One region of the Pantoea sp. X-Soil-ISGK-275 genome, then DNA from elsewhere that is predicted to be linked to it. Evidence: predicted binding sites of a transcription regulator. Region 1 holds the regulator's gene; the other holds the start of a gene.
The links. The regulator CRP, encoded in region 1, controls carbon source genes, mostly activating them, when cyclic AMP is high. The targets are predictions, from matches to a motif close to ATGTGANNNNNNTCACAT.

Region 1 (4,971 bases):
CGGCGGTTTCCCGGTCAGTGCGATGTTGACCACTAACGAAATCGCCTCGGTGATGGCGCCGGGCGTTCACGGTACCACTTACGGCGGCAATCCGCTGGCCTGTGCCATCGCTGAAACGGCGCTGGATATCATCAACACGCCAGAAGTACTGGAAGGCGTTGAAGCGCGTCGTCAGCAGTTTGTTGAAGCGCTGCAAGCCATCGACAGCAAATTCGCTATCTTCAGCGAGATTCGTGGCAAAGGGCTGCTGATTGGTGCCGCGCTGAAGCCGCAGTTCGCCAGCAAAGCGCGTGACATCCTCAACGCGTCCGCAGCGGAAGGGCTGATGATTCTCACCGCCGGTACCGACGTGATCCGTTTTGTGCCGTCGCTGGTGATTGAACCTACCGATATCGCCGAAGGCATGACGCGTTTCGCCAGCGCGATTGAAAAGGTGCTGGCCGCTTAATTCGCTTTTGGACGTAACACCTTGAGCCAGCGGCCATGATGCGGTCGCTGGCTCCACGCCAGCGAAGAGATGGTGTGCATCACGTTGAGGTGCTGCAAAATCCGCTTCACATGCTGTTCGACAATCGTCACCGGCCCTTCATTGAGATTCTCCGGTGCTTCCAGAATATTGCTGTCGTTGCCCGGCCCATCATACGCCAGTCGCTGCTGACAACGCTGCAGCGCGATTTCACAGGATTGCAGATAACGTTCCGCCAGCTTGGCCGTCAACATGGTGTGCTCACGCGCCAGAATCGTCATGGCGTTAATGTGCTCGACGATAAACTGACTGTGCGTAACCCACATGCGCATATCTTTCAGGTATTGCAGGTTAAAGCCCGGCTCGCTCGATGCCTGGTTTAATGAGTTGAACAGCGCGTTGTGCGCCTGATTAACCTTCATGCGCTGATAAGCCAGTTTCTCCGGCGACTGTTCAGGTCCTAACAATAGTCGCAGCGCCTCCTGATAGGCTTCCAGCGCATCGTGCGCGTTCTTGCGCAGCAGTCCGCTTTGCCACTGTGGCCACAGCCAAATCATCCCGGCGAAGGCAATCAGGCAGCCCATCAAGGTATCCATCATGCGCGGCAGCAGAAACTGTGCGCCGTTGAGCGACAGCAGCTGCAGCGAATACACCGCCGTGACGGTGAAGCCAATCATCGACCAGCCGTAATATTTCCGCGTGATCAGATAACTCGCCAGCGTGATCCCTAGCATAAACAGCAGCGTGATCGATTCCGGCACCGCCAGCTGGAGCGACGCGGCGGCGATCAGCAATCCGGCAAAAGTGCCCAGCGCACGGTGCTGGATGCGCACGCGCGTCGCGCTGTAACCGTTCTGGCTGACGAACATGATGGTCATCAGAATCCAGTAAGGTTTGGGAATGTTGAAGAACAGCGCCAGCGCGCTGCCAAACATCAGCATCACGGCAAAGCGTGCCGCGGTGCGTAACGCGGTGGATTTGAATGACAGATAACTGCGCAGCGCGGGTAACAGCGGCAAACGGCGCTGGCGATCGGCCATCAGGTCACGCGTGTAGAGCGGCTTCTGCGTACGCAACACGCGGGCGATGCGGCTGAAGTGATACAGGCAGAAGTTGCCGACCGGGTTATCCGGATGCTGGCGCGCAATTTTCTCCAACGCGCCGAGCTGTTTCTCCATATGAAAACGGTCTGGCAGCTGATGGTAGAGAATTGCATCCGCCAGCACGCGCAGTCGCGCCGAGATGATTTTGGCGTTCCAGCGAATCACCGCTTCGGCGTGGCTCTCTTCAACCAGCTTCTGCACCTCTTCCGGCTGATGCAAACTCACCGAGATGTGTTCCTGTAAATCCAGCGCCACCTGGAAAGCGCGCGTCAGGCGTTTGTGGCTGTTATCGCGACTGGCCGACAGCATATGCATTTGCTGGTAGCAGGTGGTGATGAGATCGACCGCCTTTTGCTGACGTGCCAGCAACGGTGGCAGCGCTTTTTCCGGATCGGTCAGCTGCGTCAGTAAGGTGTATTTGGCATCGCAGTAATCCGCCAGCTCGCGGAACAGCAGGCTGAGCGACTCGCGCATCGGCTGCTCTTTCCACAGCCAGAACCAGAACCAGTTGAATAAGCCGTACCACAGCGTGCCGCCAATGTAGAGCAGCGGCGGCACCCACATCGGCATGCGTCCAACCAGGCTGAGCGTGAAAATAGCGGCAATCAAAGTCGCGGGCAGCAATCGTGCATGCAGCGGGCCGATTTCGCCGGTCACGCCAATCAGCAGCGGCAACGCCAGCAAAATCAGCGGCAGCGGAACCTGATAAGCGGTGAGGATTTGCATCAGGAAACTGCCGGTGGCAAACAGCGAACCCCCCACAATCAGGCGTTTGAAGAAGCGTTTGTGCGGCGTATCCAGACCCGCCATGTTGCAGCAGGCCGGCACTAACGAGAACAGCAGCCCTTTTTGCAGATCGCCAAACAGCCAGCCGAGAGCCACAGGCAGGCACAGCACCAGCGTTTGCCGCAGCGCATAGTTAACTTCGGGATGATAGATGATTCGACGCCACATCAGCTCATCGCAAATAGAAACGGCGCGATGTTGCCATCACGCCGTGGGTGAGAAGAAATTAGCGGGTGCCGTAAACGACGATGGTTTTACCGTGTGCAGAGATCAGGTTCTGATCTTCCAGCATTTTCAGGATACGACCCACGGTTTCGCGTGAGCAGCCCACGATCTGACCAATCTCCTGACGGGTGATTTTGATTTGCATCCCGTCTGGGTGAGTCATCGCATCTGGCTGTTTGGCCAGATTTAGCAGCGTTTGCGCGATACGTCCGGTGACATCGAGGAAGGCAAGGTTGCCCACTTTCTCAGATGTCACTTGCAGACGACGCGCCATTTGCGACGAAAGTCGCATTAAAATATCCGGGTTTACCTGAATCAGCTGACGGAATTTTTTGTATGAAATTTCAGCCACTTCGCAGGCAGACTTCGCACGTACCCAGGCACTACGTTCCTGGCCTTCTTCGAAAAGACCGAGTTCGCCGATGAAATCTCCCTGATTGAGGTAGGAGAGAATCATCTCTTTGCCTTCTTCATCTTTAATCAGTACCGCTACGGAACCTTTTACGATGTAGTACAGCGTTTCCGCTTTCTCACCCTGATGGATGAGCGTGCTTTTGGATGGATATTTGTGAATATGGCAATGGGACAGGAACCATTCGAGTGTAGGGTCTGTTTGCGGTTTGCCGAGAACCATTCGCTATTATCCTCTGTTGTAATCGTGCCCAAAACACAGGGGGCATTTTTCCCTGTCAGGCGGTTTAATCGTCGAGCGTTTCCAGTAAAGGAAAAATTATTCCGGGTGGACTCTTAAGCTACGCTTTTGATTCTTCCGGCCTTCGTCTGTGATGACGAAAATATTTTCAGCACTGTTTGTAGCACAGCTTTTGCGAGCTGTCTTGTGTTGTCTCGCTTCAGCACAAGGGGGATTACTCTGGATTGCTGTTTGTCAGGTGAAAGCGTACTCTGGCGGCAAAACCGCCGCTTCAGGAGAGAGAATAATGCAGGCACGAGTGAAATGGGTGGAAGGTCTTACCTTTCTCGGAGAATCCTCATCTGGCCATCAGGTATTAATGGACGGTAATTCCGGTGATAAAGCGCCAAGTCCAATGGAGATGGTGCTGATGGCCGCGGGCGGCTGTAGCGCCATTGATGTGGTGTCGATCCTGCAAAAAGGGCGCAGCAATGTGGCGGATTGCGAAGTGAAACTCACCTCAGAACGCCGTGAAGAAGCGCCACGCATTTTTACCACCATCAACCTGCATTTTATCGTCAGCGGCAAAGCGTTGAGCGATAAAGCGGTTGCGCGCGCGGTTGACCTGTCAGCGGAAAAATATTGCTCGGTGGCGATCATGCTGGGTAAAGGCGTGGAAATTACCCACAGCTATGAGGTTGTCGAGTTGTAATCGGTCGAAGGGGAGGCATTCATGCCTCCCTTTTCACCGCCCGCACCAAACCTATTCAATCCGCTTCCCTTCAATCAGTCGCTGTACCAGCGGCAGCATAATCAGCTCCATCGCCAATCCCATTTTGCCGCCCGGCACCACCAGGGTATTGATGTGGGAAATAAACGATCCCTGAATCATCGCCAGCAGATAGGGGAACGCGATGCCTTCCAGGCCACGGAAATGAATCACCACGAAGCTTTCGTCGAGCGAGGGAATTTCGCGGGCGGCAAACGGGTTTGAGGTATCAACGGTCGGCACGCGCTGGAAGTTAATGTGGGTGCGCGAGAACTGCGGCGTGATGAAGTTAATGTAATCCTCCATCGAACGTACCACCGAATCCATTACTGCTTCGCGTGAATGGCCGCGCTCGCCGGTGTCACGCACCAGCTTCTGAATCCACTCAAGGTTAACAATCGGCACCACACCAACCAGCAGATCGACATGCTCCGCCACATTTTGCTGCTGCGTAACCACGCCGCCGTGCAAGCCTTCATAAAACAGCACATCGGTGTTTTCCGGCAGCGGCTGCCACGGCGTGAACGTGCCCGGCACCTGATTCCACGGCACCGCTTCATCGTAGGTGTGCAGATATTTGCGTGATTCGCCGAGGCCGGTTTGACCGTAATGTTTGAACGTCTGCTCCAGTAGGCCGAAATCATTGGCTTCCGGGCCGAAGTAGCTGATGTGGCGACCGAGATCGCGTGCTTTGCGGATCGCCATGTCCATTTCCGGACGCGTGAAGCGATGGAAACTGTCGCCTTCGAGTTCCGCCGCATGCAGGTTCAGCTGCTGGAAAATCTTACGGAAGGCGAGGCTGGTGGTGGTGGTTCCGGCGCCGCTGGAACCGGTGACGGCAATAATTGGATGCCTGGCTGACATAACAGAGCTCCCTGTGAAGTCCGGCGATGAGCATTGTTACCACGAATTGCCGCGGGGTGCATCAGCCGCGAAATTCACCCTTCGGCATAATATTGATCGATTCATGCAGTTCCGACCACACCAGCAC
Region 2 (4,971 bases), 190 kb from region 1:
CCACGATAGTGAACACCAGCGGCAGCAGCAGCACGAAACCGACTTCGTAGAACATCGCCAGCCCGACAATCAATCCGGTCACCACCAGCGCCCATTGCAGCCGCTCTTTACCAAACGCGGCGATCAGCGTAGTGGCAACGCGTTGTGCGGCACCGGTATCGGAAACCAGCCGCCCCAGCATGGCACCGAAGCCGAGGATCATCGCTAATCCGCCTAACGTGGAGCCGATACCTTTCTGGATCGAGGCCATCACATTCAGCGGCGTCATGCCTTCAGCGATACCGACCACCGCCGAGACAAACACCAACGCAATGAAACCATTGACCTTAAATACAATCATCAACACCAGCAGCAGTATCACACCCAGCACAATGATGGTTATTGGCATTTTTTATTATCCTTAGGAATACAGAGGGGTGATTAAGGTTTAGGCGCGGCCCGACGATAACGCCAGCCGCGTCCAGATATCACACGGCGACGCGCATGCCACCGTCAACGAACAGCAGATGCCCGTTAACAAAGTTCGATGCACCGGAAGCGAGGAATACAGCCGCACCAATCAGCTCTTCCGGCTTGCCCCAGCGTGCGGCTGGCGTACGCTTGGTGAGCCAGCCGGTAAAGGCAGGATCGTCTGCCAGCGCCTGGGTCATCTCAGTGACGAAATAGCCCGGCGCAATGGCGTTGACCTGAATATTGTGACGCGCCAGCTCCACGCACATGCCGCGCGTCAGCATAGTCACCGCGCCTTTGGAGGCCGCGTAAGGCGTGATGGTGTCGCGCCCTAATTCGCTCTGCATCGAACCGATATTGATGATTTTGCCCTGCTGACGCTCAACCATTTTTTTCGCCACGGTTTGCGAAACCAGGAATACGGCGGTCTGGTTTACCGCAATGACGTCATTCCAGTCCTGCTCCGGGAATTCCAGGAAAGGTCGGCGGCGCTGAATGCCGGCATTATTTACCAGCACATCAATCGCGCCCCACTCCGCTTCAATCTCATCCACCGCCTGCTTAACCTGCGCCGATTGGGTGACATCAAACGCTTTGGCGTGCGCGCGTAAGCCCAACTCACGCAGATGCGCGGCGCCCTTCTCTGCCCCTTCGAGCGTGGTGGCGTTGACAATCACTTCGGCACCGGCTTCCGCTAAGCCACGCGCCAGCAAAAACCCAATACCACGCGCCGAACCGGTCAGCAGCACACGCTTGCCTTCGAGAGAAAATAACTGGCTCATCACTGCTCCTTAAAAAGTTAACTGAACTTTAGCGGCACGGGTTTTATCGCCGGCAAACTGCAGCGCGGCATCAATATCCTGCAAGGCGAACTCACCACTGAACAGCGGCAACGGATTCACCACGCCAGTAGCTAGCCATTCGACGGCGGTGTTGAATTCATGAGTAAAGCGGAAGGAACCGACCAGATTTATCTCTTTGGCAATCAGCGCCATGATTGGGAAATTGGGGATGGTGCCGCCCATACCAACCTGCACCAGCGTGCCTTTGGCGCACACCACATCAAGGCAGCGCTGCAGCGAAGAAGGATGACCAGAGGCTTCAAACGCCACATCGAAATAGCCTTTGTCGGCGAGGTATGGCGCGAAATCGCCCTCTGCGGCATGAATCACGTCGGTTGCGCCCATTTGCTGCGCCATCTCCAGTGAACGCTCGCTGATATCGCTGCACACAATGGAGGCGGCGCCACGCGCTTTTGCCGCCGCCGCAATCAGGCAGCCAATCGGACCCACGCCCGAAATGAACACGTGCTTGCCAGTGAGATCGCCCGCCTGCTGCGTAGCGTGAATGCAAACCGCCAGCGGCTCAGCAAATACCATGACCGTTTCGTCGGCATCCTGCGGGAACGGCACACATTGCGCGCTATCGACCACTTTATATTGAGTAAAACCGCCATCAACGTGCGGCACATACATGGCGCTGCCGAAGAAACGCATGGTGGTGCACTGATTTTCCTGATCGCGCTGGCAATATTTGCAGGTGCCGCAGGGCTTTGAGGGATTTACCGCGATTTTTTGCTCGGGTTTGAGATTCGGGTCATCGCTCTCAACCACGTAGCCAATCACTTCATGGCCAAGAATCATCGGCATTTTGATCTCAAAACTGCCGACCTTACCTTCCTGATAGTAATGCAGATCGGAGCCACAAATGCCGCCACGCGTGATGCGCACCAACGTACCTTTGCCGTCCCATTTCACCTGCTGCTGTGCAACGCTGACTTGTTTTTTTCCAGTGATCATGCCGGATTGCGTTTCGATATTCATAACGTCCCCATAAGTGCTGTAGCAATGGGCGCCATCAGACCGGGTTACGCAGCTTTAAACTGTGATGAAGATCACCTAAAGACATGTTACGGAAAGGTGTTACCTGGAACGTGAAGTATGCAATGCAGAGGAGGCTACTGGCGGCCGTATGTGGCCGCCTGTGAAGAAAATTAATAGCCTGACATCAGGTCGTGGCTGTATTTGAACAGCTCAGAATCGGAGCGCAAACCGAGTTTTTTCAGCGCCGATTGTTTCTGTCCGCTCACCGTTTTACGGCTGCGCTTAAACTTCACGGCAATTTGCGACACGCTTAAACCATCGAGAAAACAACGCACCACTTCCACTTCGCGCGGGCTGAGGGTTTTCACCTTCTCATACATGTTGCCTTTGCTGCTGAAATCAAGGCTTTCATCCAGTGACTCTTCACTCATGACATAGAGATTTTCCACTTCATAGGCGACTTCTTTTGACAGGAACAAACGTCCTTGTGCCACCTGACGAATAGCGTGTGTGATCTCTTGCATGTTGTGGCTCTTACCAATGAAGCCTTTTACACCCGCGCTCAGCACCATTTTGACGATGGCAGGACTCTCCATTGAAGAAGAGATCAGAATTTTTTGCTGCGGATAGTGATTACGCAGTTGCTTCACCAACGCCAAACCATCCAGTTCACGCTCGCCCAGCAGGAAATCCAGTACCAGCACATCAACCACGGTACTCCTTAGCTGATTAAATAATTCATTACTTGAAGCCCAGGTTCCCACCAAATGAATATCGGACTCATGTTTTAAACACAACTCGAAAACGGTACGGACCATTGGGTGATCATCAAGGACAGCCACACGCACTTGTTTATTATGTGCATATACCATTTATTTATTCCTTTATTACAGCATTAACTTTGTCCAATTCTGACCACCACAACTGCTTCAATAAATAAATGGTATCGATTACAGCAGTCGTGAAAGAGTAGCATTCACAACATCAGAATTTTAAATTGATAGAGTCACTCTAACAGCGGCCATTTTTATATGCCTCTTTAGGTTTATATTTTATCGTGATAAATTTTTACTTGCCTGCTCACGTAAAAGTGGGAAAAGTCTGACTTAACTCCTTAACAAGACCACATAAGAATTGTCTTGAAAGAAAATGAGCAATATAACTAACTGAATTTACTAATTAATTATAGCCATATCGTAACACCACCTTCACAGACACTCTTTCACTAAAAATCAAATATTTGAGAATGGTCGCAAAATATTCTCAGCAAAAGAATAGAGCGAGCGAAAGATAACAATATCCTTATACTCGATAGTCCTGATTGACATTAATGAATATTTTAAGAAGGCTGCGTGCTAATCAACCTTAATACCTTTCGCTTGTTAGCTGTATTTTTTTTGGCTTTATTTTCATGTTCATTAATAGCATCAGAGAAAAAACTGCAATTACTGGCGCGATATGATACTGCTCAACCTGCTTTGCAACTGGCTGAGCCTATTACTTCAGAGTTTCGTAATCACGTACTCAAAGTTGCCGTAGCTGGGAAACCACAACCGCCTTTTTTTATGGATATGGATACGCGGCGATTCGAAGGCGTAAGTGCGGATTATCTCTCTCTAATTCAAAATATGCTGGATACCACGGTAGAAATCCATCATTACGCCAGCCACAGCGCGGCCCTGGAAGCCTTAACCAGCGGAGAAATGCATCTATTAGCGATCTATGTGGATCAACCCTCACTCGCAGAGCCGCAATCATTGATCGCCAGCGAACCCTGGATGCTGGATTACGCAGCGATAGGTTTTAATCCTGAAGAGCGCAATGAACTCAATCATGATGAACCTAATCGTATGGCCTGGTCAGGTTCAGCACTGCTGCGTGCGCATTTGGAAGAGATTTATAAGAGTGATGTTTTGGTTCGCTTTCCCGGTTACTACGATGCTGTCGCGGCGACAGTTTTTGGTCAATCAGAGCGAGTTTGGGGCAGCGCCGCCACACTTATGCACCTCAATCGCTTTATGTTCGCAAATGCGCTGGAAATCACGAAAGATGATCACTCTCTCGCGATTAATGTTAGCTTTGGCATTAGTCCGCGTTATCCACAACTTGCCGATGCGATCAATCTTGCCCTAACACAAATTCCGCTCTCTATTCGAATGCAAATAGCGAAGCGCTGGCAGCTTGATACGTACCATGTGCTGCAACGTAATCCGCTAGCACTCTCGCATGAAGAGGAGAAGTGGCTACAGGAACACCCACTTATCAATACCGCACTACCGCAAACCCTCGCGCCACTCAGCAGTCGCAGCGGGGGTATGCCCTTTCGCGGCATGATCATTGACGTCTTAGATCTTATTGCCAACCTAAGTGGCATCACCTTCAATCCAGAAGTTCAGGAAGAAAGTAGCCGTAATCAAGCCGATAAGCATTCTCCACATCTGTATGCACTAGAGATGCTTACCCATGAAATTCCTCCTCAGTTGGTCACCCGCTCCTGGCTAGTTTCACACTGGGTTATTATTCGCCATAAGCGCCCCCGCAATCTTATGGCTCGGAATACTTTCCCGTTTGGTTCTGCTCTCATGCTCAACAACAGGCAAATGAAAGATTGGATGCTGCTGCATTATCCCCATCTGAATCTCTCCTACGTCGATGACCCTTTACAGGCCTTACGCGCTTTGCAGACGCAAGAAATTGA

Region 2: the regulator CRP is predicted to act here: its motif matches at 2,333-2,350, upstream of idnD (L-idonate 5-dehydrogenase).

Annotation. Positions count from the first base shown of each region.
Region 1 covers NZ_AP035976.1:3,850,425-3,855,395, reverse strand. Annotated here, with positions in the region: gene argD (bifunctional acetylornithine/succinyldiaminopimelate transaminase) at 1-448, shown strand, start outside; gene AC6I8A_RS17965 (YccS/YhfK family putative transporter) at 445-2,523, opposite strand; gene crp (cAMP-activated global transcriptional regulator CRP) at 2,582-3,214, opposite strand; gene AC6I8A_RS17955 (OsmC family protein) at 3,519-3,923, shown strand; gene AC6I8A_RS17950 (phosphoribulokinase) at 3,975-4,844, opposite strand; gene AC6I8A_RS17945 (YheU family protein) at 4,906-4,971, opposite strand, start outside.
Region 2 covers NZ_AP035976.1:3,663,724-3,668,694, forward strand. Annotated here, with positions in the region: gene AC6I8A_RS16925 (gluconate:H+ symporter) at 1-388, opposite strand, end outside; gene idnO (gluconate 5-dehydrogenase) at 468-1,232, opposite strand; gene idnD (L-idonate 5-dehydrogenase) at 1,242-2,273, opposite strand; gene AC6I8A_RS16940 (response regulator) at 2,444-3,145, opposite strand; gene AC6I8A_RS16945 (ATP-binding protein) at 3,626-4,971, shown strand, end outside.